3 regions of the Oceanimonas pelagia genome follow, and region 2 is predicted to be linked to each of the others. Evidence: predicted binding sites of a transcription regulator. Region 2 holds the regulator's gene; each other region holds the start of a gene.
The links. Region 2 encodes sigma-54, which starts transcription at its own class of promoters, with help from an activator protein. Its sites were predicted from a motif close to TGGCACNGTTTTNGCTT; they were not measured.

Region 1 (9,932 bases), 1.7 Mb from region 2:
CTCCGACGTGCGTTATGTGAAGCTGCTGAGCGTGGCGTCAACCTGGCTGTTTATTGCGCTTATCCTTGCCATGTGGCTGAACACGGGGGCGGGGGTGCAGGGGCTGGGCAGCACGGTGGCCACCATTGGTGAGTACTTCACCCATATTCACCGGTTTGTGACGCCCATTACCGACTACCATGCCTTCTATCTGTTCTGGTGGTTTTCCTGGAGCATCATGATCGGCCAGTTCGTGGCCCGCTTTGCCGGTGGCCTGCCGGCCTGGCAGCTGTGTATTGCCATGCTGGTGGTGCCCTCCATTCCCATTGCCATCTGGTTTTCCGTGCTCTATCTGCATTTTGAGCAGAGCCTGGCGATCGGCGGCTTGCTGAACCTGTCGATGGTGGTGGTGGGGGTGATTTTTGTGATTAACTCCCTCGACTCGCTGATCCGCCTCTATACTACCAACCTGGGTATTGAGGCCGAAAAGCTGGGGCAGGTACGTTACGTGGCCCTGAACTGGACACTGATGTTCGGCCTGGTGCTGCTGTTCCAGTTCACCCCGCTCAAAATCGAGTGGGTGGGCCTGGTGGTCATTGGCCTCTACGCCCTGATCGCCGTGCTGCTGTGGCAGCGCCGGGCGCAGTGTCGGGTATCTGCAGCCCCCGCCCGATGTGAAACCCGGAGCTGATGTTGTAGCTGCCGCTTTAGCTGGCAGGGCCTGCGCAGCAGGCCGTTAACACCGGTGTTGCTTGATTAACGTGCCAACTAAAGTGGCGCCTGCAGCCTGCGCCCCATGAACTACACTGCGTCCCCCGACCCTCCACCTCATCATCTCCATGCCCTATCATCATGCCCTGGCTGCTGATGCCCGATCATCTGCACTGGCTGTTGCAACTGAATGAACCTGCTTCCCTTGCAGGTTTGATCCGCACCTTCAAGGGCCGTTCGGCCTGACGTGTGAACCACCATCTGGGACGAAGCGGCGCCTGCTGGCAAAGGGGGGGCCATGATCATGCCATCCGGCAGGAAGAAGACCTGCGGCAGATTACCAGATACATTATTGCCAACCCGCTCAGGGCGGGGCTGGTGAACCGGGTGGGTGATTATCCGTTGTGGGATGCAATATGGATTTGAAAGAGGATGTCGGCAGGGCCTGCGCAGCAGGCCGTTAACACCGGCGCAGCCCGATAAACGCGCCGGCTGAAGCGGCGCCTACAGCCCGAGTCCGTTGTGAACGCAAAAAAGCCCGGGCCAGACATGCCGGCGCGGGCAAAAGGGTGGACCTGTCAGTCCCTTGCAACCTCCGTGACTTCAGTATTCCACTTCAACGTCGCCGCTGGGCACGCTGCAGCAGCTCAGCACATAACCGGCCTCAATATCTTCATCGGTAATGCCGCCGTTGTGCTCCATGGCCACCTGCCCTTTGGTGACCCTGACCTTGCAGGTGCCGCAGATGCCCATGCCGCAGGCCTTGGGAATGTGCAAACCGGCCTGGGCGGCGGCGCTGTGCAGGGTTTCGCCGGGCAGAATGCTGGCCTGCAGATCGCTGTCGAGAAAGGAAATGGTCAGCCGCTCTTCGGTGCGCTCCAGTTCATCGGCCAGATCCGAGGCTTCCTGGGCCAGCAGCTCCACGTCTTCAATCACTTCCACCGGGGTGGCGCCAAAGCTTTCCTCGTGGTAGCGATCCATGTCGAAACCGGCCTGTTGCAGCAGGTTGCGCACCGCCTTCATGTAGGGAGTGGGGCCGCAGCAGAACACTTCCCGCTCCATAAAGTCGGGGGAGATCTGGCTGAGCATGGCGCTGTTGAGAAAGCCCCGGTAGCCGCTCCAGGTTTCACCAATGTCGGTGCGCTCACAGATCAGGCTGAGCTGAATATTGGACAGACGCGAGTCCATGTGCTGCAGCTCCCGGTAGAACACCAGATCCTTGGGGGTGCGGGCGCTGTGCACAAACTGAATGTCGACATCGGCGTTGGTGTCGAACCACCAGCGCAGCATCGACATCACCGGCGTAATGCCCACACCGCCGGAGAGCAACAGCACCTTGTCGCTGGGAAAGTCGATGCAGTTGAAGTTGCCCACCGGGCCGTGCACCGCCAGGGCGTCGCCTTCCTTGAGGTTGTCGTGCAGCCAGTTGGACACCACGCCGCCGGGCACTCGCTTGACGGTAATGGAAAAGCTGTAGGGCACCGAGGGTGAAGAGGCGATGGTGTAGCTGCGCATGACCGTTTGTTGGTCAATTTCCAGCTCCAGGGTCACAAACTGGCCGGGCTTGAAAAAAAACAGCAGCGGACTTTCGGCGGTAAAGCAGAAGGTGCGCACGTCCCAGGTTTCCTGGATCACGCGCACACAGCGCACCGGGTGGCGACCGTTGCTCCAGGTCTGGGTATTGATGGGTGAAATAAAGTCCTGATTCATCGCTGTCCTCCGCAGGGGCGGTGCTGGGCCCCTTGTGTCCTTGTTTCCGGCATTCTTGATGAGTTTGGGGCGGGGCAATTGCCTGAAAGCGACACCGACATATCCGTGAGCCCCGCCTCGCCTGCCAGGAAGGGAAAGCCGCGTCGGGCCGCCGGTGTGCGGGTCGTAAAAGCCGGCGGCCCGGGTCGTTTTCAGACAACCGGGGCCGCCCCGGTGGCATAACAATACGCCCATTAACGGGAGGGTTTTCCCGTTCTTTCAACTCAGCAAAGGAAGCAATGCAGATGGAGCAGAGCAACACCACCGTTATCGGCACCGCCCCCGCACTGGCGGATACCGTTCAGCTGCTGCAGCAGCGTCGTCCCGGTTACTCCCTTCCCCAGGCCTGTTACAACAGCCAGTCGGTGTTCGAGGCCGACATGGAGCAGATCTTCAGCAAGGAATGGCTGTATGTGGGGCTGACCTGCGAAATTCCCAAAACCGGCAACTACATCACGGTGGAGGTGGGCAACAACCCCATTACCGTGGTACGCAACAAGGACGGCGTGCAGGCCTTTCACAATGTGTGCCGGCACCGCGGCTCGCGCCTGTGCACCGAGAAAAAGGGCAAGGTGGCCAAGCTGGTCTGCCCCTATCACCAGTGGACCTACGAGCTGGACGGTCAGCTGATCTATGCCGGCAACGACATGGGCGAGCAGTTCAACAAGGCCGATTTTCCGCTGAAAAAGGTGCACACCAAGACCGCCGGTGGCTACATCTTCATCTGTCTGGCCGACAACCCGCCCGAGATCGACGAGTTTCTGGCGGCGCTGGAGCATTACCTGGAGCCTTACGATCTGGAAAACGCCAAGGTGGCGGTGCAGTCCGAGATCGTGGAGGACGCCAACTGGAAGCTGGTGATCGAGAACAACCGGGAATGCTACCACTGCGCCGGCTCTCACCCCGAACTGCTCAATACCCTGCTGGAGTTCGACGACACCAATGATCCCCGTGCCACCGATGCCTTCAAGGCCCATGTGGCGCGCAAGGCGGCGGAATGGGACGCCGAGGGCATTCCCCACGAGCATGTGTCGTTCGGTTTGCGCAACCGCATGGTGCGCATGCCCCTGGCCGAGGGCAAGGTGGCCATGACCATAGACGGCAGCGCCGCCTGTAACAAGACCCTGGGCCGGGTGCAGAACCGGGATCTGGGCTCGCTGCGCATTCTGCATCTGCCCAACTCCTGGAACCATGGCCAGAGTGATCATCTGATCACCTTCCAGGTGGTGCCGCTCGGCCCGCAGAAGACCAAGGTGATCACCAAGTGGGTGGTGCACAAGGACGCGGTGGAAGGCGTGGACTACGACGTGGAAAAACTGCGCCGGGTATGGGATGCCACCAACGCCCAGGACCGTGCCCTGGCCGAGGAAAACCAGCGTGGCATCAACTCCATTGCCTACGAGCCCGGCCCCTATTCACCCACTTACGAGTTCGGGGTGGTGAATTTCGTTAACTGGTATGCCGACACCTTTGTGGCCAATGCCGGCGGTCAGACCCTGTCCGTCGAACTGCCGGAGTAAGCCGGCGGTTTTGCCGCCCCCGCGAAAGCGGGGGCCCATAGCTGTCTTCACGCAGCGCCGGGTCTTAAGGTCTGTGCCCATGCCCTGGATTTCCGCCTTCACGGAAATGACGGGGTTTATAAGGATACTCCGGTGTTAACGGCCTGCTGCGCAGGCCCTGCCAGCTAAAGCGGCCGCTACAGACCTTCCCTGTGCCGGATCATCGGTTATTCAGGCTTCTTTCCACCAGTGCCAGCACCTCGGGGTGCAGCAGTGCCCGCTGGGCCAGCAGGGCTTCAAGCCGTTCCTGCCACACAGCCCCTTCCTGACCTTGCAACAGCGCCTCCAGCAGTGGCTCACAATCCGCCAGACTCGCCGGGGGAGAGAGCCCCCAGTCGCGCAACCGGGCCAGAAAGTCCTGCTGATCAATCAGCTCGGTGATCATCATGATGGGAGTCTCCTGTATGGCGAAAAGCTCAGGCTAATCCCGGCCGCGGCGGGGAACAAGACCATTTGCGACATGCTGTCGCATTGAAAACAGAATATGCCGCTCGGGGCGGGACTGGTTAACTCGGTGTCGCATTGAAGAAGTTTTAATCAGCCGTTAGCTGTTGTTATAGAAGGCGCTACTGCACCCACGGGCGTCCATGCGGATGCCTTGTTATCACTTGCAGTCGCGACCGGGGCCAGGGGGATGAGGAGGCCCGGGTGGCGGCTGACTCACAATCAATCCGACGGAGATCTCTTGCTATGGTTGGCAAAGATGGAATGTTAAAAGGAATGAGTCCGGCGGCAACGATCAGCTCCATGATGATCGTTACCTTGTTTGTTCTGGGCGGCGCCCTGTATCCGGACGCCGCCGCCAGCCTGTTCGACACTGTGTCGGGCGGCATATTGTCTCACTTCAAGTGGTATTACATCGCCATTGTGGCGCTGATGCTGGTGTTTTGCGTGGTGCTGGCCTGCAGCCGCTTTGGCCGGCTGCGCCTGGGCAGCGACGACGCCCGGCCGGAATACGGTTTGTTTTCCTGGTTCGCCATGCTGTTCAGCGCCGGCATGGGCATTGGCCTGGTGTTCTGGTCCATCGCCGAGCCCATTTACCACTTTCAGAGCAATCCCTTCATTGCCGAGGGCATGACCCCGGAGGCGGCGGAAGTGGCCATGCGCATCACCTTCTTTCACTGGGGCCTGCATCCCTGGGCCATTTATGTGGTAGTGGGGTTGTCGCTGGCGTATTTCTCCTACCGGCAGAATTTGCCGCTGACCATTCGTTCGGCCCTGTACCCGCTGATTGGCCGGCGCATTTACGGCTGGATGGGCCATGCCGCCGACACCCTGGCGGTGTTTGGCACCGTGTTTGGCGTGGCCACCTCCCTGGGGCTGGGCGTCAGCCAGATCAATACCGGGCTGAACCACCTGTTTGGCATGGAAGTCAGCACCGGTAACCAGCTGGTGTTGATCCTGGTGATTTCGGCCATTGCCACCGCCTCTGTGCTCTCCGGCATTGGCCGGGGCGTGAAGTGGTTGTCGGAAATCAATATCTGGCTGACCGTGGCGATCCTGCTGTTCCTGCTGGTGTATGGCCCTACCCGTTACCTGCTGCAGAGCTATGTGCAGGGGGTAGGGGATTACCTGGCCCATGTGGTGCCGATGAGCACCTGGACCGATGCCAGCAAGGACGGCCAGTGGCAGTCCTGGTGGACCGTGTTCTACTGGGCCTGGTGGATGTCCTGGTCGCCCTTTGTCGGCATGTTTATTGCGCGCATCTCCAAGGGCCGCACCATTCGCGAGTTTATCTGCGGTGTGTTGCTGGTGCCGACCCTGCTGGGCATGCTGTGGCTGACCTTGTTCGGCGGCTCGGCGCTGTATATTGAGCTGACCCACACCATCACCAACGCCGCCGGCGAGGCCAGTGCCGCCATTGGTCAGGCCGGTATAGTGGCGGCGGTCACCGACAACGTCACCTCGGCCCTGTATGCCACCCTGACCCTGCTTGACGACGGTGCCATGGGCTATGCGGCCTCGGTGCTGGCCACCGTGCTGGTGGCGCTCTATTTCATTACCTCGGCCGACTCCGGCACTCTGGTGGTGACCACCATTCTGTCGATGGGCAATGAGCATCCGCCCCGCAGTCAGCGGGTGTTGTGGGGCATGGCGGTGGCCGCCGTGGCGGCCATTCTGATGATGGCGGGTGGACTCAAGGCGCTGCAAACCGCGGCCATTATTGCCGCCTTTCCGTTCTCGGCGGTGATCATGGTGATGATGTGGGGGCTGTTCCGGGCCCTGCATCAGGAAATGCCGGTGGAAGAGCCGGTGACGGTGCCGGTGAAGCTGCCGCCATCGTCTTGACATTCTCCCCGTTTCGGGGCGGGCGAGAACGTCCTGCCCCGAAACGGGGAGCCTTGAATCATAAAATTGTTGCTATTTGACTCCTTACTGCCCATAACCCCTGTCTTTTAGCCCGCAAAGTCGCCTTTTAAGGCGACTTTTTTGTTATTTATCCGGGGCTTGCCCGTTGGCACAAAAGTTGCCGTTACCCACGGTAACCCAATGTGGCTGCGCGAGTTTTCTGACCGGAAAGACCGGTTATTCGCCCTTGAAGCATACACTTTATGAGCTTGCTCACAGTTTGTTTTCGAGACAGGGAGAAAACCGATGTTAGAGATATTGCGCGGTACTCTGGTGTTATATATTTTTTAAATGTTTGCATCAGCAATGTAAATGTTCCCCAGGATGGCGCTGGACGGCCAGCGGCAGTACAAGGCTCACGCCTTGCACCTCGGCAGGGGCAGGAGGAAACGCAATGAGTCAGCCACAACGTGTTGGTTTTTTGTTGGTAGAAAACTTCACCATGATCTCCCTGGCATCGGCCATTGAGCCGTTGCGCATGGCCAATCAGCTGTCGGGTAAAAATCTGTATGAATGGGTCATGCTGAGCGAAACCGGCCAGCCGGTGCGGGCCAGCGACGGCGTGCAGGTAACGCCGGATCATGCCACCCACGACTGTGGTCACCTCGACATGATGCTGCTGTGTGGCGGGGTGGGCATTGCCAACGCCCGCAGCCGCCATTTGCGCGCCTGGCTGCAGCAGCTGGCTCACCGCAAGGTCAAGCTGGGGGCCGTGTGTACCGGCAGTTTCCTGCTGGCCGACGCCGGCGTGCTCGACGGGTATCGTTGTACCATTCACTGGGAATACATGGCCGCGTTTAAAGAGGCCTTCCCCCGTCTGGAAACCAGCAATGCCCTGTACTGCATCGACCGCGACCGGCTGACCAGCAGCGGCGGCACCGCCCCCATTGACATGATGATGCATCTGATCGAAAAGGAGCATTCCAGCGCCCTCAGCACCGCCATTTGCGACATGTTCCTGTGTGAGCGCATTCGCGATGGCCAGGAAGAGCAAAAGGTGCTGCTGCGCCACCTGGTGGGGCCGGCCCAGCCCAAGCTGGCGGAGGTGGTGGCGCTGATGGAGGCCAACCTGGAAGAGCCCATTACCCTGGATGAACTGGCTCACTATGTGGGGCTGTCGCGCCGCCAGGTGGAGCGGCTGTTCCAGCGCCATGTGAAATGCTCGCCGTCGCGTTATTACCTCAACCTGCGGCTGAAGCGGGCCCGCCAGTTGCTGCGCCAGACCTCAATGGCGATCATCGATATCGCCACCGCCTGTGGCTTTGTGTCCATGCCCCATTTCAGCAAATGCTATCGCGAATGTTTTGGCGTCCCTCCCCGGGACGACCGTTGCAGCCGCCCCGTGCCCAGGGCGGCCGAGGCTGCACCTGTCTTGCCCAGAACGGACTTTGCTGCCCACCTTGACACGGCGCGCAGCGAGCCTACCTTTGCGTCTGTGATCCTGTAACTGTTCTGACACTTTATAAGCAACAAGCCCCGCACTGCGGGGCTTGTTGCTTTTTGACTTTTTTTGTAGCTGCCGCTTTAGCCGGCAGGGCCTGTACAACAGGCCTTGAAGACATCTTTGTCTGTGAGTCTGCGCCAACTGAAGTGGCGCCTACAGTAAGTAGCAGCCTGCTGGTAAGTCACAAGGTATGACAGGTGACGCTTTTAACTATGCCCCGGTCGCTTTCAGCCACAGCGCCCCCATTGGCGCGGGATAGACTGCCCCTGAATCCGGTGAACCCCGTGTCACCGCTAACCGAATGCGAGGAAGGGCAGGCTATGCACAACGCAGCAGAAGTACACAATCAGGCCATTGTCATTGACGGCCTCATTATCGCCAACTGGGGGCGCGAACTGTTTGAAGACATGCGCCGGGGCGGGCTGACCGCCGCCAACTGCACCGTGTCGGTGTGGGAGGGGTTTCAGGCCACGGTCAACAACATTGCCGAGTTCAACCGCTACTTTCAGGAGCATGCCGACCTGATCCGGCCGGTGCGCACCACCGCCGACATTCTGGCCGCCAAGGAAGAAGGCCGCACCGGCATTATTCTCGGTTTCCAGAACGCCCATGCCTTTGAAGACCAGCTCGGTTACGTGGAAATTTTCAAGCAACTGGGCGTGGGCATCGTACAGATGGCCTACAACACCCAGAACCTGGTAGGTACCGGCTGTTACGAGCGCGACGGCGGCCTGTCCGGCTTTGGCCGCGAGGTGGTGGCCGAAATGAACCGGGTCGGCATTATGTGCGATCTGTCCCACGTGGGTGCCAAGACCTCGGAAGAGGTGATCCTCGAGTCCAAAAAGCCGGTGTGCTATTCCCACTGCCTGCCCGCTGGCCTGAAGGATCACCCGCGCAACAAGTCGGACGCCGAGCTGCGTTTCATCGCCGAGCACGGCGGCTTTGTGGGCGTGACCATGTTTGCCCCCTTCCTGAAGAAAGGCATTGAGTCCACCGTCGACGACTACGTCGAGGCCATTGGCTATGTGCTGGACATAGTGGGTGAAGACGCCATCGGCATCGGCACCGACTTTACCCAGGGGCACGATCAGAACTTCTTCGAGTGGCTCACTCACGACAAGGGCTATGCCCGCCGCCTGACCCGTTTTGGCGAAATCATCAACCCCGAAGGCATTCGCACCATAGGTGAATTCCCCAACCTCACCGAGGCCCTGCTGCGCAATGGTTATTCTCCGCGGCTGGTGGAGAAGATCATGGGCGGCAACTGGGTTCGTGTGCTCAAGGACGTCTGGGGCGAATAAGCAGAATCAAGGAAGCAAGGGAGAAACAACAATGTCAGTACATGCACCCGAAATGCCGATTGAAGTAGATGCCGACACCGGCGTCTGGACCACAGACGCCCTGCCCATGCTCTATGTGCCGCGTCACTTCTTCGTGAACAACCATATGGCCATCGAGGAAGAGCTGGGCCCGGAGCGCTATGCCGAAATCCTGTACAAGGCCGGTTACAAGTCGGCCTGGCACTGGTGTGAAAAAGAGGCCGAGTGCCACGGCATCAGCGGCGACGCCGTGTTTGAGCACTACATGAAGCGCCTGTCTCAGCGTGGCTGGGGCCTGTTCACCATTGAGCAGCTGGATATTGCCGCCGGCACCGCCCGGGTTCGCCTGGATCACTCCGCCTTTGTCTATCAGTACGGCAAGGTGGAGCGCATGGTGGATTACATGTTCACCGGCTGGTTCGCCGGCGCCATGGATCAGATTGCCCAAAGCCTGGGTTATCCGGTACGCACCCGGGCCCGCCAGGTGCAAAGCGGTGCCCAGACTGGTTGCGATTACGGCCTGTTTGAAGTGAGCCCGCTGTAAGGCGCGCTCCTGGCAAGTATTAATTTTCGGTGGGCCGGGAGCACGGCCCGCCGCATGTACAAGAGGATTCCAGGATGGGACAGTTCGACGCCTTGTTTCAACCCATGAACATCAACAAGCTCACCATTCGCAACCGGGTGGTGAGCACGGCCCATGCCGAGGTGTATGCCACCGACGGCGGCATGACCACGGATCGCTACGTTAAGTATTACGAAGAAAAGGCCAAGGGCGGCCTGGGCCTGGCCATTTGTGGCGGCTCTAGCGTGGTGTCCATCGAC
Region 2 (9,932 bases):
GGTGGGCGGCACCCAGTAAGCCGCCCCTGAAAGCAAAAAACGCCGGCATAATGCCGGCGTTGTTATTGGGAGCGCGGGTCTTGTCCCTGAATAGGGACAGCCTGCCCGCAAATTGCCGCGCAGCGGCAACCAGATTCTTACGGCTCCAGGTTTTGTTTCAGGTACTGGAACAGCTCCCGGTAGGCCTTGGGTGGCAGGCCGGCGGCCTGCTCCTTGCGGCCGGTGCGGGCGAGCTGGCGCAGTTTCTGCCGGTCCAGGCCACGGTGCTCGGCCAGCAGCGCGTCCACGGCCTTGTCGCCCTCGCGGATAAGCCTGTCCCGCCACTGCTCCAGCCGGTGAAAGTGGGCATTGACCACGGCGTTCTTCTGATCAAAGGCATTCAGCGCCTCGCGAATGGCGGTGACGTCGCGGCTGCGCATCAGCTTGCCGATAAACTGCAGGTGGCGGCGCAGGGCCTCGCGCTTGTTGGACAGCTTGTGCGCCAGGGCGATGGCGTCCTTCAGCTCTTCATCCAGCGGCACCTTGGCCAGATCGCTGGCCTTGAGCCTGACCAGGTCCATGCCCAGTTGCTGCAGGGCGTGGCTTTCCCGCTTCATTTCACTCTTGCTGACCCACTCGATGTCGTCGTCGTGGTCGGGATGGTCGTCGTGATGGCGCATGGCATTTCTCTTGCAGATCGTGGATTGCGATTATTCTACCAGCTTCTCCCAAGGGGCGCAGGGGTCTGTTATGCTAACTGCAAACGGAACCAGCGAATTCATTATGACTCCCGAAGAGATTCAAACCGAACAGCGCCAGCTTGAGCTGGCGGTAGAGCAGGCGCTGGAAAGCGCCAGACGCCTGGGTGCCGAGGCGGCGGAAGTGTCCATCAGCAAGCAGACCGGGCTGTCGGTCAATACCCGTAATGCCGAGCTGGAAAACATTGAATTCAACAAGGATGGTGCCCTGGGCATCGCCGTGTACCGGGACGGCCGCAAGGGCTCGGCCTCCACCTCGGATCTGCGTCCCGACGCCATTGCCCGCACCGTGGCGGCGGCGCTGGATATTTCCCGTTACACCACCGCCGATCCTCACGCCGGCCTGGCCGATGCCGATCAGCTGGCCTGGGAGGCGCCCGCGCTTGAGCTGTGTTTTCCCCGCGCCATGGAGCCCGCCGAGGGCATCGAGCTGGCACTGCGCTGTGAGCGCGCGGCACTGGGCCGGGACAAGCGCATCAAGCAGTCGGACGGCGCCAGCTTTTCCGCCAATGTGGGCATTCGGGTCTATGGCAACAGCCACGGCTTTATCAAGGGCTATGCCGGCTCCCGCTACGGCATGAGCTGTGTGCTCATCGGCGAGCAGGATGGCGACATGCAGCGGGAATACGGTTATACCTCGGCCCGCCACTTTGACGATCTGTGGGCGCCAGAAAAGGTGGCCGACGAGGCGGTGAGCCGCACCCTCGGTCGTCTGGGGGGCCGCAAGATCGGCACCACCCAGGCGCCGGTACTGTTTCATCCGGACGTGGCCTCGGGCCTGTTTGGCCATCTGGTGATGGCCATCAGTGGCGGCAACCTGTATCGCAAGTCATCCTTTCTGCTCGACGCCTGCGGCGAGCAACTGTTTCCCGACTGGCTCACCATTCATGAGCAGCCGCACCTCCACAAGGGGCTGGCCAGTGCTCCGTTCGACAACGAAGGGGTGCGTACCCTTGAGCGCAACATCATCGAAAACGGCGTGTTGCAGACCTACCTGCTGACCAGTTATTCGGCGCGCAAGCTGGGCCTGCCGGTCACCGGCCATGCCGGCGGTATTCACAACTGGACGGTGTCGAGCAGCGGCCAGAGCCATGACGAACTGTTGAAGCAAATGGGCACCGGCCTGCTGGTGACCGAAATGATGGGGCAGGGGGTGAACATCGTCACCGGCGACTATTCCCGGGGCGCCGCCGGCTTCTGGGTAGAGAACGGCGAAATTGCCTACCCGGTGGAAGAGATCACCATTGCCGGTAACCTGAAAACCATGTTCGCCGGCATTCAGGCCATCGGCACCGACGTGGAAACCCGCTCCAGCCTGCATACCGGCTCCGTGCTGATCGACAATATGAAGATTGCAGGACAGTAAAAACCGGGATCGGGGACGGGTGACTGGGGATTGGAACCCATACAGTCAGTCCCTAGTCCCGGTCAGTGCAACAGGATAAGTGTGGCCAGGCCGAGGAAGGAGAGCAGGCCCACGGTGTCGGTGATGGTGGTCAGGGCCATGGAGCCGGCCAGGGCCGGGTCGATATTAAAGCGTTTCATAATAAGCGGAATGCTGGCGCCGGCCAGGCCTGCCACCGACAGGTTGATAAACATGGCGGCGGCGATCACCAGGCCGATTTCCCAGCTGCCTTTCCACAGTGCCACCACCACCGAAATGGCCAGGGCCCACAGCATGCCGTTGATCAGCCCCACCAGGGCTTCCTTGGTGAGCAGCCAGCGGGCGTTGCTGTCGCCGATATGGCCTACCGCCATGCCCCGGATCACCAGCGCCAGGGTCTGGTTGCCGGCAATGCCTCCCATGGAGGGCACTATGGTCATCAGAATGGCCAGGGTGGCCAGCTGGGACAGGGTTTCCTCGAACATGTTGGACACGCTGGCGGCCACCAGCGCCGAGCCCAGGTTGATGGTCAGCCAGAAGGAGCGACGGCGGGCACTGGTGAGCACGGGGGCAAAGGTGTCCTCGTCGTCGTCCATCTTGGCCATGCCCATCATGGAGTGTTCGCCTTCCTCGCGAATGATGTCGACCACGTCGTCGATGGTGATGCGCCCCAGCAGCTGGTTGTTTTCGTCCACCACCGGCGCCGACAGCCAGTCGTGGCGTTCAAACAGGTTGGCGACGTCGGTGTCGGTCATGGTCAGGGGAATGGCTTCCACCGAGGTGTCCATGGCCTCCGCCACCGTGGTGGTGGGAGACTGCACCACCAGGCTGGCGAGGGAAATGTCCCCCAGCAGCCGGTTGTCGTTATCCACCACATAGAGGGTGTCGGTGCCTTCCGGCAGCTCGGTGTGCCGCCGCAGGTAGCGCAGCACCACATCGATGGTGACGTCCGGGCGCAGGGTGATGAACTCGGTGTTCATCAGCGAGCCGGCGGTGTCTTCCGGGTAGGACAGGGCCAGTTCGGCGCGGTGCCGGTCCTGCTCGTCCATTTCGGTGAGCACCTGATTGAACAGCTGCTCGGGCAGATCCCGAAGCACATAGGCCAGATCGTCCGACTCCATGTCTTCCAGGGCGCTGGCGAGTTTTTCCGGCTCCATCAGCCGAATAATGCCGTCGCGTACTTCTTCCGACAGCTCTTCCAGAATTTCACCGTAATCGTCGGGATCGATCAACTGCCACAGCACCTTGCGGCTGGGGCTGGGCGAGGCTTCCAGCAGCCAGGCCACGTCGCCCGGGCGCATTTGCTGCAGCATTCGGCGCACGTGCACGAACATGCCGCTGTTCAGCGCCTGGGTAATGGTCTCCAGGTGATCCGGCGTGCTGCTTTGTTCCTGTGGTTCTGTCATTCGGCGTCCGGCTGAGGGTTATTCCGATTCGTTGAAACGATCCGCCACCAGCCGGGCCACGGCGTTCATGGCCGCTTCCGCATCCGGCCCGTCCGCCACCACGCGAATGGCGTGACCCTGGGCGGTTTCCAGCATCAGCAGGCCCATCACGCTGTTGGCGGGGGCCTGTTTTTGCTGGTTGCACACGGTGACCTCGGCGTCGAACTGCTGGGTCAGTTGCACCAGCTGAATGGCGGCCCGGGCGTGCAGCCCCAGTTTGTTGACGATCTGCAGGTTGCGTTCAATTTTCGGCATGGCGTTTTTCCAGGGTGCGGTGGCGCAACTGCACGCTCTTGCCCAGTTGTGTAAAGACCCGGGCCAGCTGCTCGGCAATGAACACGGATCTGTGCTGGCCACCGGTGCAGCCGATGGCCACGGTGACATAGCTGCGGTTGTTGCGCTCCAGGTGGGGCATCCAGGTGATCAGCAGGTTTTCCAGCTGCCACAGGTATTTCATGACCTCGGGCTGGCTGCCCAGGTAGTCGGCCACCGGCTGATCCCGGCCGGTGTAGGGGCGCAGCTCGGCAATCCAGTGGGGATTGGGCAGAAAGCGGGCGTCAAACACGAAGTCGGCGTCCTTGGAGACGCCGTACTTGTAGCCAAAGGACTCGAACACCCAGTTCAGCTCCTTTTCCTTTTTGCCCAGAATGCGCTCGCGAATGATTTCGCTCAGGTCGTGAATGCTCAAGCTTGAGGTGTCGATGCGCAGATCCGCGTCCGACGACAGCGGCGCCAGCAGGTGGGTTTCCTCGCGAATGGCCTCGTCCAGGGTCAGGCTGTGGCGGGACAGCGGATGCAGCCGGCGGGTATCGCCAAAGCGGCGGATCAGCACCGAGTTGTCGGCATCGATGAAAATGCTGGAAAGCTGAACCTCATTCATGGCCCGTACTTCGGCCAGAAAGGCTTCCAGCTGCTCGGCACTGTCGGGCAGGTTGCGCACGTCTATGCTCACCGCCACCGCGCCGGGCTTGTCCCGGCGCAGCCGCACCAGCTCCGGCAGCAGCGCCACCGGCAGGTTGTCGACGCAGTAGTGGCCGAGATCTTCGAGCACCCGCAAGGCCACGGTCTTACCCGACCCGGAACGACCACTGACGATCACCAGCTGCATGTTGACTCCTCAGGCTGAAATCATGATCTGGTAGAGTTCTTCGTCGCTGCCGGCCTGACGCAATTGCCGGCATACCTGTTTGTTGCTGAGCTTCTCGGCGATCAGCGACAGGGTTTTCAGGTGCTGCTTGCATTCCTGCTCCGGCACCAGCAGGGCAAACACCAGGCCGACCGGCTGATTGTCGATGGCGTCGAACTCCACCGGCTCGGCAAAGGTGAGCAAAACGGCCGTCGCCTTGTTGTCGTTGCCGATGCGGCCGTGGGGAATGGCGATACCGTTGCCAATGCCGGTACTGCCCATTTTTTCCCGGGCCAGCAGACAGTCAAAAAGCGGCTGGCTGCCGATGTGGAGATGTTCGGCAGCCAGCTCGCTGATGATTTCCAGAGCACGTTTTTTGCTCGTGCAGGGAACCGCACTGCGCGTGCAGCCCCTGCTCAGTATGTCGGCGACTTCCATGGTTATTTTTGCTTGAGCTTCTCTTTGTGTTTGATGATCTGACGATCCAGCTTGTCGATGAGGCCATCGATGGCGGCATACATGTTTTCGTGCTGGGCGTTGGCAAACAGCTCGCCGCCGCTCACATGCAGCTTGGCCTCGGCGATTTGCTGCATTTTTTCCACATTGAGGATGACGTGCGCATTGGTGATGTGATCGAAATGGCGTTCCAGCCGGGAAAACTTGCTGTTTACATAATCACGGAGTGCATCGGTGATTTCGACATGGTGTCCGGTCAGGTTGATTTGCATAACGTCTTCCTTCTGTCGTTGCCTTTAAACCAGGCGTTTGCGCTGATTGGAAGGGGGAATGGCCAGTGACTCCCTGTACTTGGCGATGGTTCGCCTGGCCACCTGAATCCCCTGGTCGGCCAGCAACTGGGCGATTTTGCTGTCGCTCAGCGGCTTGGCCGGGTTTTCCGCCCCGACCAGTTTCTTGATCAGGGCGCGAATTGCCGTGGAAGAACACTCACCGCCATCGTCGGTGCCCACATGGCTGGAGAAGAAATACTTGAGTTCAAACACGCCTCTGGGAGTGTGCATGAACTTCTGGGTGGTCACCCGGGAGATGGTGGACTCGTGCATCTCCACCGCTTCGGCCACATGGTTCAGCACCATGGGCTTCATGGCCTCTTCTCCATGCTCAAAGAATGCCTGTTGTTGTTCAACAATACAATTGGCAACCTTGAGCAGCGTCTCATTTCGGCTTTCAAGGCTTTTGAGAAACCACTTGGCGTCCTGCAGGTGGTTGCGGATAAACTGGCCGTCCTCGCTGTTGCGGGGCTTGCTGGCCAGGGCCGCATAGGTCTGGTTGAGGCGTATTTTGGGCATGGCCTCGGGGTTGAGCTCCGCCACCCAGACGCCGCTGCGTTTGGTGACCACCACATCGGGGATCACGTATTCGGAATCGCCCTGAATGATACTGCTGCCGGGTCTGGGTTCGAGCTGCTGAATGAGTGCCAGCACCTCACGCAGTTCGTCTTCCTTGAGTTTGGTCTTGCGCTGCAGGCTGCGGTAGTCCCGGTTGCCGAGCAGGTCCATGTGCTGGGCCAGCAGATTGCGGGCCTCGGCCAGCCAGGGCGTGTCGGGGGGAAACTGCTCGAGCTGAATGCTCAGGCACTCCTGCACGCTGCGGGCGGCCACGCCGATGGGGTCGAAGTGCTGAATGCGCTTGAGTACCGCTTCCACCTCATCGGCCTCGATGCCCAGCTCCTCCGCCGATACCGCCTGCAGCAGGTCATCGATGCTGGCGGTGAGGTAGCCGGCGTCGTCCACGGCGTCGATAATGGCCAGGGCAATGGCCTGATCGGTGTCGCTGAAGGGGGTCAGGTTCATCTGCCAGGTCAGGTAATCCTGCAGGCTCTCGGTGGTTTCGCCCTGGTAGACGGTGTCTTCCAGCCCTTCCGGCAGGCCCGCGCCGCCGCTGACCGGAGAGGCGGTGTACACCTCTTCCCAGCTGGTGTCCATGGGCAGCTCTTCGGACAGCTGGTTGCGCTCCATGGCGGTGTCGGAGGCCATCTGCTCTTCGTTGCGGTTGTCGTCAACCCTGATGCTGTCCGGCTCTTCCTGCTCCAGCAGGGGATTGCTGTCCAGTGCCATCTGGATTTCCTGTTGCAGTTCCATGCTGGACAGTTGCAGCAGGCGAATGGCCTGTTGCAACTGGGGGGTCATGGTCAGCTGCTGGCCCAGGCGTAACTGAAGAGTTGGCTTCATTTCGTTGCAGCATCCTTCCTGATAAACCGCATTGCGGTGCCGTCAAAGGCTGAATTGTTCGCCGAGATAGACCTTTTTGACCTGTTCATTGGCCAGGATTTCCGCCGGCGTGCCGGCGGCGATGCGGTGGCCATGACTGACAATATAGGCTTTTTCGCACACGTCCAGGGTTTCGCGTACGTTGTGGTCGGTGATCAGCACACCCAGGCCCCGATCCTTCAGGTGCAGAATGATCTTCTTGATGTCTATCACAGAAATGGGATCCACACCGGCAAAGGGCTCGTCGAGCAGAATAAAGCGTGGATCTGCCGCCAGCGCCCGGGCGATCTCCACCCGCCGGCGCTCGCCGCCGGACAGGCTCATGCCCAGGCTGTCGCGAATGTGGGTGATGTTGAACTCTTCCAGCAGCTGTTCCATTTTCTCGTTACGGCCGTCGGCGTTGAGATCCTTGCGGGTCTGCAATACCGCCATCAGGTTGTCGGCCACGCTCAGGCGGCGGAAAATGGACGCCTCCTGAGGCAGGTAGCCAATGCCGGCGCGGGCGCGCGCGTGCATGGGCTCGTGGCTGATGTCCTGGCCGTCTATGGTGATGCTGCCCGCATCCCGTTGCACCAGGCCCACTATCATGTAAAAGGAAGTGGTCTTGCCGGCGCCGTTGGGGCCGAGCAGGCCCACGATCTGGCCGGTGTTGACGGTCAGGCTGACGTCGGCCACCACCTTGCGGCCCTTGTAGCTTTTCTGCAGCCCACGCGCTTTCAGTATCGCCATGCTCAGTTGTTATCCTGCTTGTCGAACTCCTGCACCTGGTCGGGCAGGAAGATGGTGGTGACCCTGTCCTTGCCGCCCTGGCTTTCGGCTTCCATCTGTTCCTTGTCGATAAAGTAGCGAATGCGGTAGCCGGTGACGATATTGTCGTTCTGCTTGAGCTTGGCGTCCCGGATCAGGGTGATGGTACGGGCACGCATGTCGTAGTGAATTTCCCGGGCCTCGGCATGCACCGGCTTGCCGTTGTTGAGGATCTGCTCATAGGTGGCCGGGCTGCCCTTGGCGGTCATCGACTGCAGGCCCTGCTCGTTGCGGATCACCACCAGCTCGTTGGCACGCACGTCTATACTGCCCTGCTTGACCACCACCTTGTCGATAAAGGTGACCTTGTTGTCGGCCAGCTCTACCAGCTGACGGCCGGCGTCTATGGTCACCGGCTGGCGAAAGTCGCTGTCTCTGGCCTGTGCCTGACCCAGGCCCAGCAGGCCGCCAAGACTAAGGATTGAAATAAGTTGCCCGGGTTTCATTCAGTAATTCCACCGTTTGTTGATCCAGCTTGCCTCGCAGGCCCGTGCCTTCCGCCTGGTATTGCGGGCTTTCCAGCCGCACTCTCTGGTTGGAGCGCAGTCGATTGTTGATAAAGTCCATTTCCAGATATTCGGTGGTCAGGGTTTCCACCAGGGCATCCGGTTGCAGCCCCTTGCCCACCACGTTGCCGGTCAGCACGGCGTTGTCGCCGGTGTTGATGGTGCCGTTATTTCCGCTCAGCCGCCACTGGGGCCGGCCGTCGGGGGAATAAAGCAAGATAACAGGTTTTTTCATCAGGGTCATGGACAGGGATTCGTAGTACTCCGCGTGCTCCGCCTGCATGCCCCGGTAGGGCAGCCCCAACCGGTTATACTGCACGCTGGTGAGGTTGGTGGCGACGAAGTCCGGCTGAAAATCCTGCTCGCTGGCGGGCGCATTGCGGTCGGTGCCAAACCATTGCCAGGTGGCCAGGGCCACCACGAACAGGCCGCCAAACAGCCAGGTCTGGCGGCTCATACGCTCATGCCCTCGGCCTGATCCAGCAGGCCACGGGCATCGAGCAGCAGATCGCACAGTTCACGTACCGCGCCGTGTCCTCCCGGAGTGCGGGTGGTGTAGCCGGCCCGCTGCAGTACCAGCGGGTGGGCATCGGCCACCGCCACGCCCAGGCCACAGTGCTGCATGACCGGCAGATCGACCACGTCGTCGCCGATGTAGGCCACCTGTTGCGGCGTGAGCACCAGGCGGTCCAGCAGTTCGCCGTAGCTGTGCAGCTTGTCGCTCTGGCCCTGATAAATGTGACGCACGCCCAGGGCGCTCATGCGATCACTGACGATGCGCGAGCTGCGTCCGGTGATCACCGCCACCTCGATGCCGGCGTTGAGCACCGCCTTGATGCCGAAACCGTCCCGGGTGCAAAAGCTCTTGTATTCTTCGCCCTCGTCGCCGAGGTAGATCATGCCGTCGGACAGCACGCCGTCCACATCGCAGATCAGCAGGCGAATGTCCTTGAGCCGCTGCCAGACGTCCCTGGTTACGGCGCCGTACAGGGTTTGTACCGTCATCAGATCACTCCCGCGCGCAGCAAATCGTGCATGTTAAAGGCCCCGACCGGGCGCTGGTCGTCGTCCAGCACCAGCAGGCCGCTGATTTTTTTCTCTTCCATCAGTTTGACCGCCTCCGCCGCCAGCATGCCGGCAGGCACAGTGGTGCAGCCGCGGGTCATCACCTGAGCGATGCGGGTGTTGTGCACATCTATCTTGTGGTCCAGGGTGCGGCGCAGGTCACCGTCAGTATAGATGCCGGCCAGCCGGCCTTCGCCATCGACCACGGCGGTAAAGCCCATGCCGCTGCGGCCGATCTCCAGCAGGGCGTCGATAACCAGGGTATCCAGGCTTACTCTGGGCACCCGCTCTTCCTTGTGCATCACGTCGGCTACCCGTAGCAGCAGCCGCTTGCCCAGGGCCCCGCCGGGGTGACTGAGGGCAAAGTCGTCGGCGGTAAAGCCGCGGGCTTCCAGCAGCGCCACCGCCAGGGCATCGCCCATGGCCAGGGTGGCGGTGGTGCTGGCGGTGGGCGCCAGGCCCAACGGGCAGGCTTCCCGTTCAACCCGGGTGCACAGGTGTACATCGGCTTCCCGCGCCATGGTGGACTCGGGCTTGCCGGTCATGCAAATGAGTTTGAGCCCGCGGCGCTTGAGCACCGGCAGCAGGGCGATAATTTCCTCGCTTTCCCCGGAGTTGGACAGGGCCAGCACCA
Region 3 (9,932 bases), 1.3 Mb from region 2:
TATGTCTTGCTCCAGATTGATGATGTTTCCGGCCAGCCTGTCGGCGTTCACCTTGTAGCTGCCGTCGTTAACCGCCTTTTTCAGGGCTTCCAGCCGCGCGCTGTTATCGGCGCCGGCACCGGCCTGCAGGCTTTGCTGCACGCGGCCGAGCTGTTTTGCTTCCGGGGTCAGGGTCACTTCGTCGCGGCCAGCCATGGTCTGGGCACGATGGTCTGTGCCGGTGCTGGCGGTACCGCTTTTTTGCGGGTACCTGTTGCTGACCGACGGGCCGTTATGAAATCCGGGGGGGAGCTTGTCGATGGCCATAAGATTCAATCCTGATTCGCTGCTGTCAGCCTGGTTATCGGCCGGCCTGTAAGCAACTTTAGCAGAATTTACAGTCCGACTCTCACCACCCCTGCCTCGCTGATCCGCCCCTGGATCTGGCGTCCGGAACGGCTGTTGCGAATGCGAATGGACTCATTAAAGCTGCCGTCTTCCTCGGCGATGCCGTCGGTGCGTATCGACAGCCCGCCGGTTTCGGCCACTATGGTGACCCTGTCGCCCTTGCACACCACACACAGCTGGCTGGCCAGCACCGGCCGGCCCGGGCGCAGATCCCGTTTGCTGCGGGTGCCTAGCAACGCTTGAATGTCGTCAAATACATCGCCGCGCAGCAGCACCTCGTCCTGGTAGCTTATCTGCAACTGTCCGGGCTGCAGCAGGGTATTGCGGGCGATGGGAACTGCAGCGGTCACCACCGGTTTGAGAATGCGCACCCGCACCGGCACAAACAGGCTCCAGCCCGGCTCTTCGTGGCACTGCACAAAAACGTGGGTGTTGCGCCGGACCTCGCCGGCTCCGCGAATGTCGGCGGTAAGCAGGCCCGGGCATTCGGTCAGTTGCAGGCGGGTGTCTATGCTGGCGGCTTCCACTTCAACCTGGTCCCGAGGGCCGGCGGCCACAAAATCACGCACATAGTCTTCGGTGTACTGGCGAACCTGTTCGTGCACACCACCCCAGGCCACCAGCGGTATGGTGGTCAGCAGCATCAGACTCAGCCGGGCTGCAAAGGGAAAACGACCTCTGTGCCGGGAAAAAAAACCGTTAAGCATCTTCACTCCATCGCCGATAACGCCTTCATCGCGGATCTTGACTGTGCCGGGCTCAAGTAGCGCTGACACCTTGCCGGTGTTAAGCTAGGTGACGGCAGATTACTAATTATGCATAAAATATGCCATGCACCTTGGCGTGGCGTTATGAATCGTTCTGGAGGCGGAATAATGGCGGGAGTACTTGACTCGGTAAACCAGAGAACCCAGCTGGTGGGCCAGAACCGGCTGGAATTGCTGCTGTTCAGGCTCAATGGCCGCCAAAGATTTGGCATCAACGTCTTCAAGGTCAAGGAAGTGCTGCAATGCCCCCGGCTGAGCAGCCTGCCCCAGCGTCATCCGGTGATTCGCGGCGTGGCCAATATTCGTGGCCAGACCATCTCCATTATCGATCTGAGCAAGGCCATGGGGGGCCGGCCCATCGAGCAGACCGACAACAGCTTTGTAATCATCTCCGAGTACAACCGTTCGGTGCAGGGCTTTCTGGTGCACTCGGTAGAGCGCATTATCAACGTGAACTGGGAGTCCATTCTGCCGCCGCCCAAGGGGGCCGGGCGTTTCAACTACATGACCGCCGTCACCGAAATTGACGGCGAGCTGGTGGAAATTCTCGACGTTGAAAAAATCCTCGATGAAATTTCCCCGGCCAGCACCGAAGTGAACGCGGACATCATCGAGCAGTCCCTGCATCAGGGAGGGCGGCACAAACCCGTGCTGATTGCCGACGACTCCTCGGTAGCCCGCCGTCAGGTGCAAAAGGCGGTGGAATCCCTGGGGCTGGAGTGCATTGTCACCGAAAATGGTCGCCAGGCCCTGAACAAGCTGGTGGAGCTGGCCGGGCAGGGCCCCATTCACGACCAGTTGTCGCTGGTGATTTCCGATGTGGAAATGCCGGAGATGGACGGCTATACCCTGACCGCCGAAATCCGCAATAATCCGGCACTGAAAGATCTGCACGTGATCCTGCACACTTCCCTGAGCGGCGTGTTTAACAAGGCCCTGGTTGAAAAGGTCGGGGCCGACAACTTTATTGCCAAGTTCCAGCCCGATGAGCTGGCCTCGGCCGTTAACAACGCGCTCTGAGCAAGGTGTAACGTACACGGATGAAAAATTTCACCGACGAGCAGTACTCGGCGTTTTGCCGGTTTCTGGAAAGCAACACCGGCATCGTGCTGGGTGACAGCAAGCAGTATCTGGTAAAGAGTCGTCTGGCGCCTCTCATGGCGCGTTTTGGTATCGAGTCCATGGGGCAGTTGCTGGAGCGCTCCATGCAACTGCGCGAGCGGGAGCTGAAAACCGCGGTGATCGACGCCATGACCACCAACGAAACCCTGTGGTTTCGGGATAGCTACCCCTTTGTTCAGCTCAGCGAGCGGTTGTTTCCCGAGCTGGCCAGGCCCGGCAAGTCTTTGCGCATCTGGTCGGCGGCCTGCTCCTCGGGGCAGGAGCCTTACTCTATTGCCATGACCGCCCAGGAATATTCGGCCCGGCGGCCAGGCAGTTTGCCGGGGCTGCAAATTCTTGCCACCGATATTTCCGCCACCATGCTGGAGCAGTGCAAAACCGGCATTTACGACAGCCTGTCGCTGGCCCGCGGCCTGTCGCCGGAGCGGCGCAGCCGTTTTTTTACGCCGCTGGATAACGGCCGCATGCAGTTGCAGGCAAGCATCAGAAACATGGTCAGCTTTCGGCCCTACAACCTGCTTGACAGCTATGCCTCACTGGGCAAGTTCGACATTATTTTCTGCCGTAACGTGCTGATTTATTTCTCTCCCGAGAACAAGTCCAAGATCCTCAACCAGTTTGCCGGCGCACTTAACCCCGGTGGCTACCTGCTGCTGGGGGCGTCGGAATCCCTCACCGGTCTGTCGGATCGGTTTGACATGATCCGTTGTACTCCCGGCATCATCTACCGTCTCAAATAAATCTGGCACACCTTTTGCTTTATTAGGGACCATTACCGGGTCACGACAAAGCAGGAGGTGGCGGTGACGATTTCTTTCGACAAGGCGTTTGGCATTCACCAGCATGCGCTGGTGGCTCGTTCCGAACGGGCCGAGCTGCTGGCCGGCAACCTGGCCAATGCCGACACGCCGGGCTACAAGGCCAAAGACATGGACTTTCAGGCCGCCCTCAGCCAGGCCCAGGGCGCTCAGGGGTTTTCCCTCAACCGCACCAACAGCCGCCATTTTGCCGTTGAACTGGCGCCGCCCGGCGCTGTGCAGTACCGGGTGCCTACTCAGCCCGATACCGGCGACGGCAATACGGTAGACGTGCAGGCCGAGCGCACCAGTTACATGGAAAACGCCCTGCAATACCAGGCCTCGCTGGAGTTTCTCAACAGCAAGATTTCCGGCCTGCTGAAAGCGATCAAAGGAGACTCAATGTGAGCCTTTTTAAGGTATTCGATATTTCCGGCAGCGCCATGAGCGCCCAGTCGGTCCGCCTGAACACCACCGCCAGTAACCTGGCCAACGCCGACAGCGTGAGCTCCAGCATCGATCAGACCTACCGGGCTCGCAAGCCGGTGTTTGCCGCCGATCTCGACAAGGCACTGTCACATCGTCAGGAAAGTGTCGGCGTCAAAATCATGGGCATAGTGGAAACCGACAAGCCGCTGCAAAAGGAGTTCAATCCGGATCATCCCCTGGCCGACGCCGAGGGCTTTATCTACAAGCCCAATGTCAACGTGGTGGAAGAGATGACCGACATGTTGAGTGCCTCGCGTAACTACCAGACCAATGTGCAGGTGGCCGACGCCGCCAAGCAGATGCTGCAGCAGACCCTGCGGCTGGGCAAGGGGTGATAAATGAATATATCCGGATATATTAACGGACTGCGGGAAACCGAGCCGGTTGACCTGGGAACACCCAAGGATCAGCAGCTGAAACAGGAAGACTTCTTTCAGCTGCTGACTCAACAACTGGCTTATCAGGATCCGTTCAAGCCGGCGGACAACGCCGACATGATCAGTCAGATGACCGCCTTTTCTACCTCTGAAGGCATTGCTTCCATGACCAAGCAGGTAGAAAGTCTTAATTCGGTCATGACTTCCAGCCAGGCCTTGCAGGCGTCCAGTCTGGTGGGGCAGCGGGTGCTGTTGCCGGTCAATACCGGACACTGGGATGGCAAGGCACCGGTTGATGGGGTAATTGTAACGGGTTCCGGGGTCGGTAACCTGACCATTACCGTAGAAAATGAAAAGGGGCAGACGGTGCGTACGCTGAACCTGACAGGGCCACATAAAGGCAACGTTCCCTTTACCTGGGACGGGCTGAATAATAACGGTGAAGCACTTACGCTGGGAAATTACAAATTTAAGGTAAACGGACTGGTCAATGGCGCCGGTACCGAGCTGAATGCGTTGGTTTTTGGCAAGGTCAGCAGCGTAACCCTGGGCAGTGGCACCAGCCCCAACCTGGTTAATGTTGTAGGTATGGGCGGTGTGCCGCTTGACAAGGTTCTTGAAATAGCCGGCGGAACGTCTGCGTGAGGAGAATGAATTATGTCGTTTAATATTGCTCTCAGTGGCATTAATGCTGCCCAGAAAGACCTGGATGTAACAGCCAATAATATCGCTAACGTCAATACCTACGGTTTCAAGGAATCCCGGGCCGAGTTTGCCGATGTTTATTCCAACTCGATTTTTGCCAATGCCAGAACCCAAACCGGTAATGGCGTGCAAACGGCAGCGGTGAGCCAGCAGTTTCATGAAGGTGCGTCGCTTTATACCAATAACCCCCTCGATATGCGTATCAGTGGCCAGGGTTTTTTTGTGGTGGGGGACGAACTCAACAGCAGCCAATACACATTAACCCGCGCGGGTGCTTTTAAACTTAATAATCAGAACTATGTGACCAACTCCCAAGGTCAGTATCTGCGGGTATATAACGTGGACGCACAGACCGGGGGAGTCAGTAACCTGGGGCTGGGAGAAACCACGCCGCTGCGGATTCCTCAGGCGGCAGGTGCGCCGGAAGCCACCCGTAACATTACCACCAGCCTGAACCTGGACAAGGGCAGCAAATACCTTACCGCGTCCGGTACCTCTGCCATTCTGGCCGGAACTCAGGTATTGCCGCCCAGCCGCCAGAGTTCAGCCAGTGTTACCCTGAATGATGCTCCCGTTTTTCCGCTTACCATTAATACCGGGGGAGTGACGTTAGAGGTAACCGCCGCCAGCTATCGTCCCTGGCAGGGAGAAAGTCAGCCTTCGAGAACCACCATCACCCTGCCGGAAGGCACCTATAGCACCCTGTCGCAGGTAGAAAGCGCCATCAACCTGGCGTTGAAAAACACCGCACCTCAGGCCGGGCAGGTGGCGTTAGCGACCGATGCCAATGGCAAGCTGCAGATTGCTTCACGAACCAAGGGAGAGGGAGCTTACATTGATGTGAGTTTGCCCACAGAGCTGGGCAGTGGGGCAAATAGCCAGTGGATCGATAATGGCACCAGGGATTACAGTACCAACAACCTGACCTTTAATATCAGCGTTGATGGCACGCCCAATGTGGCAGTAACTCTGGATAAGAATTACCAGAGTAATGCCAATGGTCTGGATGGCATGTTAAAAGATATTGAAAGCAAAATTAACAGTGCCCTTGCCCCTTACGAAAAAAAAGTGGCCGTGGCACTGGACGCCAACGGACAGCTTTCAATCACGTCCCAGAGTCAGGGCAGTGAATCCAGCCTGTCGTTGTCGGCGGACACTACCGGTACTCCCTCACCGGCCAGTTTGCTGGCTGAGCTCGGTCTGGCCAATAACAGCAGTGTTATGGGGAGTGATGCGGTACTCGACATTACCGATAGCAAGACCTACAGCAACAGTACCACCATCACCATTTACGACTCCCTGGGACAACCGCGTCAGGCCACCATGTATCTGACCAAGCGAAGCATGCCCGAAAACAGCTGGAATGCGACCCTGACCGTGGATGGCAAGCCCATCAGTGTGCCCGGTGGTGGTGTTGACACCACAGTGACTTATCCTAATCCGCTGGACTCCTCCAAGCGACTGGATCATCAGGTTGAAGGATTTGTGGTGACCTTTGATAACAAGGGAGGGAACCCTACCTTCAGTGTGGATCCGCTGCAGACAGAAACCCTGGAAAATGCCGGTATACCGGCTGACGGCGCCGATCCTTCCCAACAGTTTACGCTTGCGTTTGATGAGCTCACCCAATACGCCAGCCCCTTTGAAGTGCTGGCAATGGAGCAGGACGGCAACACGGTTGGTTACCTGACTTCCCTGGATATCAACGAAGACGGCCTGGTGGTGGCCAGTTACAGCAATGCCAGCAAGGAGTATCTGGGGCGTGTGGCGGTGGCCCGGGTGCCTAATGAACAAGGCCTGCGCTCGGTTGGTGGCACAGGCTGGATTCCTACTCAGGAGTCGGGCGAACCGGTTGGAGGAAAGCCCAATGAAGGTCCCAATGGCCGAATATTGTCGGCTACGCTGGAGCAGTCCAATACCAACCTGACCAGTGAGCTGGTGGACTTGATCACCGCTCAGCGCAACTTTCAGGCCAACTCCCGGGCGCTGGAAGTGAACAGCACCCTGCAGCAGACCATACTGCAAATCCGGTAGTTCTAATCGTGAGGGGGAGGGCGTGATGAAGTGAGGCGGCCTGCATCCCCTCACGCTTCTCTCCCTGCCCCTCACAACATATCAATGGCACTGATTTTGCATTATTTCCGCCATTACCCACTCGGCCAACTGCGGAGCTGAAATGGATCACCTGCTTTATATCGCCATGTCGGGCGCCAAGGAAAACATGCACAGCGTGGCCCTGCGCGCCAACAACCTGGCCAACGCCAACACCACCGGCTTTCGTGCCGATCTGGAGCAGGCCCGGGCCATGCAGGCCTTTGGTGAAGGGCTGCCGTCCCGGGTGTTTGCCATGACCGAGCGCCCGGGGCAAAATTTTGCCGCCGGTCCCATTCAGACCACGGGTCGGGAACTTGACGTGGCCGTGGCCGGTGACGGCTGGCTGGCGGTGGAAGCGGCGGACGGCAGTGAGGCCTACACCCGTTTTGGCAACCTGCAGGTGTCGGTGGAAGGCCTGCTGCAGACCAGCACCGGGCTCAATGTGCTGGACGACGGCGGCAATCCCATTGCGCTGCCGCTGCCGCTGGAAAAACTGGAAATCAACAAGGACGGCACCCTCTTTGCCCGGCTGGAAGGCGAGCCCGCCGATGGCGGCGCCGAGCTGCAACGCATCAAGACGGTATTGCCGGCCCATGATCAGATCGAAAAGGGGGCGGATGGCCTGTTTCGCCGCAAGGACGGCGAAGCCGAGCCGGCCTCGGCCCAGGTGCAGCTGATTGCCGGCGCCCTGGAAGGCAGCAACGTCAATCCCATTAGTGAAATGACCCACCTTATCGACCTGCAACGGCGCTTTGAGACCCAGCTGAAGATGATGAATCACGCCGAAGAGAACGACAAGGCCCATGCCCAGTTGCTGCGCATCGGCTAAAGGAGAGCAGAATGAACCCCGCATTGTGGATCAGCAAAACCGGGCTCGATGCCCAGCAGACCAACATCTCGGTCACTTCCAACAACCTGGCCAACGCCAGTACCGTGGGCTTTAAAAAGGGCCGGGCCATTTTTGAAGACCTGCTCTACCAGAACATTCATCAGCCCGGCGGCCGTGCCACCGCCGACAGCAATCTGCCGTCCGGCCTGATGCTGGGCGCCGGCAGCAAGGTGGTGGCCACCCAGAAGACCTTTACTCAAGGGAGCGTGCAGACCACCGACAACGCCCTGGATGTAATGATCGACGGCCGCGGCTTTTTTGAGGTGCTGCTGCCCGATGGCACCACCGGCTATACCCGCAACGGCCAGTTCGCCCTCAACGAGGAAGGCATTATCGTCACCCCCGGCAACGGCTATCCGTTGCTGCCGGAAATGCAGATCCCGGAAAATGCCCAGAGTATCAGCGTGGGCACCAACGGTGAGGTATCGGTGCAACTGGCCGGCCAGGCCGACTCCCAGGTGATCGGTCAGATTATCGTGACCGACTTTGCCAACCCCGCCGGTCTGCAGCCCAAGGGGGAAAACCTCTACCTGGCCACCCAGTCCAGCGGTGCGCCGTTGCAGGGCATTGCCGGCGCCGACGGTTTTGGCACCCTCAAGCAGGGCATGCTGGAAACCTCCAACGTCAACGTGACCGAAGAGCTGGTCAACCTGATCCAGGCCCAGCGGGTGTATGAGATGAACTCCAAGGTGATCTCCGCCGTGGACGACATGCTGGCCTATGTGAACCAGCAACTGTAACCGGAGGCCGCCATGCGACTCGCCCTGATCCTGAGCGCGGCCGCCCTGCTGGCGGCCTGCACCGCCACGCCCTATACCCCCAAGCCGGACGATCCGGCCTACGCGCCTGTCATGCCCGGCCCAGGGCACGAGCAGCTGGAGCCCAACGGCGCCATTTTTCAGGACAACTACGCCAACAGCCTGTATTCCGACATCAAGGCGCATCGTGTCGGAGACATCATTACCGTGGATCTGGCCGAGTCGACCCGGGCCCAGAAGCGGGCCACCACCCAGCAGGCCAAGGACGGCAGCCTGAACATCAATCCCCTCAACATAGGTGGTCAGGCCATCAATGTGGCCGGCTATCCGGTGACCGCCAGCATGTCGAGCAACAACGAGTTTGACGGCCAGGCTAACACCAACCAGAGCAACAGCCTGCAGGGCAGCATTACCGTGAGCGTGGCGCGGGTACTGCCCAACGGCAACCTCATGGTGCAGGGGGAGAAGTGGCTGATGCTCAACACCGGTGAGGAATATGTGCGCATCAGCGGCATGATCCGCCCCCAGGACATCAGTGCCGACAACCGGGTGGAGTCCACCCGGGTGGCCAACGCCCGCATCTACTACGGCGGCACCGGCGACTTCGCCAACACCCAGTCCCGCGGCTGGCTGGCCAAGTTCTTCAACAGTCCCTGGTTCCCCTTCTAGGAGTAACGGCATGAAGCTCATTTTCGGTGTGTTGCTTGCCGGCCTGCTGGCACTGCCGGCTCAGGCGGCGCGGATCAAGGACATCAGCTCGGTGGCCGGGGTGCGCGCCAACCAGCTGGTGGGTTATGGCCTGGTGGTGGGCCTGCCCGGCACCGGCGAGCGCAATAACGCCTTTGCCCAGCAGACCTTTCGCACCATGCTCACCAATTTCGGCATTACCGTGCCGGAAAACCTGCGCCCCAAGATGAACGACGTGGCACCGGTGGCGGTGCATGCCGAGCTGCCGCCCTTTGCCAAGCCGGGCCAGACCATCGACATTACCGTGTCGGCCATTGGCGAGGCCAAGAGCCTGCGCGGCGGCACCCTGCTGCAGACCTTTCTGAAAGGGGTGGACGGCCGGGTATACGCCCTGGCCCAGGGCAGCCTGGTGGTGGGCGGGCTGGGCGCCGAGGGGACCGACGGCTCCTCCATCATGATCAACACGCCCACCGTGGGCCGCATTCCCGGTGGCGCCATGGTGGAGCGGGAAGTGCCCAGCTCCTTCGCCCGGGGCGATACCATCACCTTTAACCTGCACCGGCCCGACTTTACCACCGCCAAACGCATGGCGGAGGCGATTAACGAGCTGATTGGCCCCGACAGTGCCCAGGCGCTGGATGCCACCTCGGTGACCGTGTATGCGCCCCGGGATACCGGCCAGCGCGTCAGTTTTCTGTCGACCCTGGAAAACCTGACCGTGGACGTGGCCGACGAAGCGGCCAAGATCATCATCAACTCCCGCACCGGCACCGTGGTGATTGGCCAGCAGGTGCGGCTCAAGCCGGCGGCCATTACTCATGGCGGGCTCATCATCACCATCAATGAAAACCCTCAGGTAT

Region 1: a site for sigma-54 is predicted at 6,455-6,471, ahead of gbdR (choline metabolism transcriptional regulator GbdR). Genes of this name have one in related genera too.
Region 3: a site for sigma-54 is predicted at 1,203-1,219, ahead of flgA (flagellar basal body P-ring formation chaperone FlgA). Genes of this name have one in related genera too.

What each region holds. Positions count from the first base shown of each region.
Region 1 covers NZ_CP118224.1:966,134-976,065, forward strand. The annotation lists gene PU634_RS04465 (BCCT family transporter) at 1-670, shown strand, start outside; gene gbcB (glycine betaine monooxygenase reductase subunit) at 1,294-2,400, opposite strand; gene gbca (glycine betaine monooxygenase oxygenase subunit) at 2,685-3,959, shown strand; gene PU634_RS04480 (hypothetical protein) at 4,159-4,386, opposite strand; gene PU634_RS04485 (BCCT family transporter) at 4,689-6,287, shown strand; gene gbdR (choline metabolism transcriptional regulator GbdR) at 6,742-7,794, shown strand; gene PU634_RS04495 (dipeptidase) at 8,112-9,092, shown strand; gene PU634_RS04500 (4-vinyl reductase) at 9,124-9,654, shown strand; gene dgcA (dimethylglycine demethylation protein DgcA) at 9,729-9,932, shown strand, end outside.
Region 2 covers NZ_CP118224.1:2,875,315-2,885,246, reverse strand. The annotation lists gene tldD (metalloprotease TldD) at 1-19, shown strand, start outside; gene yjgA (ribosome biogenesis factor YjgA) at 138-659, opposite strand; gene pmbA (metalloprotease PmbA) at 763-2,103, shown strand; gene mgtE (magnesium transporter) at 2,166-3,527, opposite strand; gene PU634_RS13840 (HPr family phosphocarrier protein) at 3,546-3,821, opposite strand; gene rapZ (RNase adapter RapZ) at 3,808-4,674, opposite strand; gene ptsN (PTS IIA-like nitrogen regulatory protein PtsN) at 4,684-5,130, opposite strand; gene hpf (ribosome hibernation promoting factor) at 5,133-5,420, opposite strand; gene PU634_RS13820 (RNA polymerase factor sigma-54) at 5,445-6,881, opposite strand; gene lptB (LPS export ABC transporter ATP-binding protein) at 6,924-7,649, opposite strand; gene lptA (lipopolysaccharide transport periplasmic protein LptA) at 7,652-8,173, opposite strand; gene lptC (LPS export ABC transporter periplasmic protein LptC) at 8,142-8,690, opposite strand; gene kdsC (3-deoxy-manno-octulosonate-8-phosphatase KdsC) at 8,687-9,241, opposite strand; gene PU634_RS13795 (KpsF/GutQ family sugar-phosphate isomerase) at 9,238-9,932, opposite strand, start outside.
Region 3 covers NZ_CP118224.1:632,115-642,046, forward strand. The annotation lists gene flgM (flagellar biosynthesis anti-sigma factor FlgM) at 1-306, opposite strand, end outside; gene flgA (flagellar basal body P-ring formation chaperone FlgA) at 375-1,094, opposite strand; gene PU634_RS02930 (chemotaxis protein CheV) at 1,263-2,174, shown strand; gene PU634_RS02935 (CheR family methyltransferase) at 2,195-3,016, shown strand; gene flgB (flagellar basal body rod protein FlgB) at 3,080-3,481, shown strand; gene flgC (flagellar basal body rod protein FlgC) at 3,478-3,897, shown strand; gene PU634_RS02950 (flagellar hook assembly protein FlgD) at 3,901-4,584, shown strand; gene PU634_RS02955 (flagellar hook-basal body complex protein) at 4,597-6,678, shown strand; gene PU634_RS02960 (flagellar basal body rod protein FlgF) at 6,821-7,567, shown strand; gene flgG (flagellar basal-body rod protein FlgG) at 7,579-8,367, shown strand; gene flgH (flagellar basal body L-ring protein FlgH) at 8,380-9,054, shown strand; gene PU634_RS02975 (flagellar basal body P-ring protein FlgI) at 9,065-9,932, shown strand, end outside.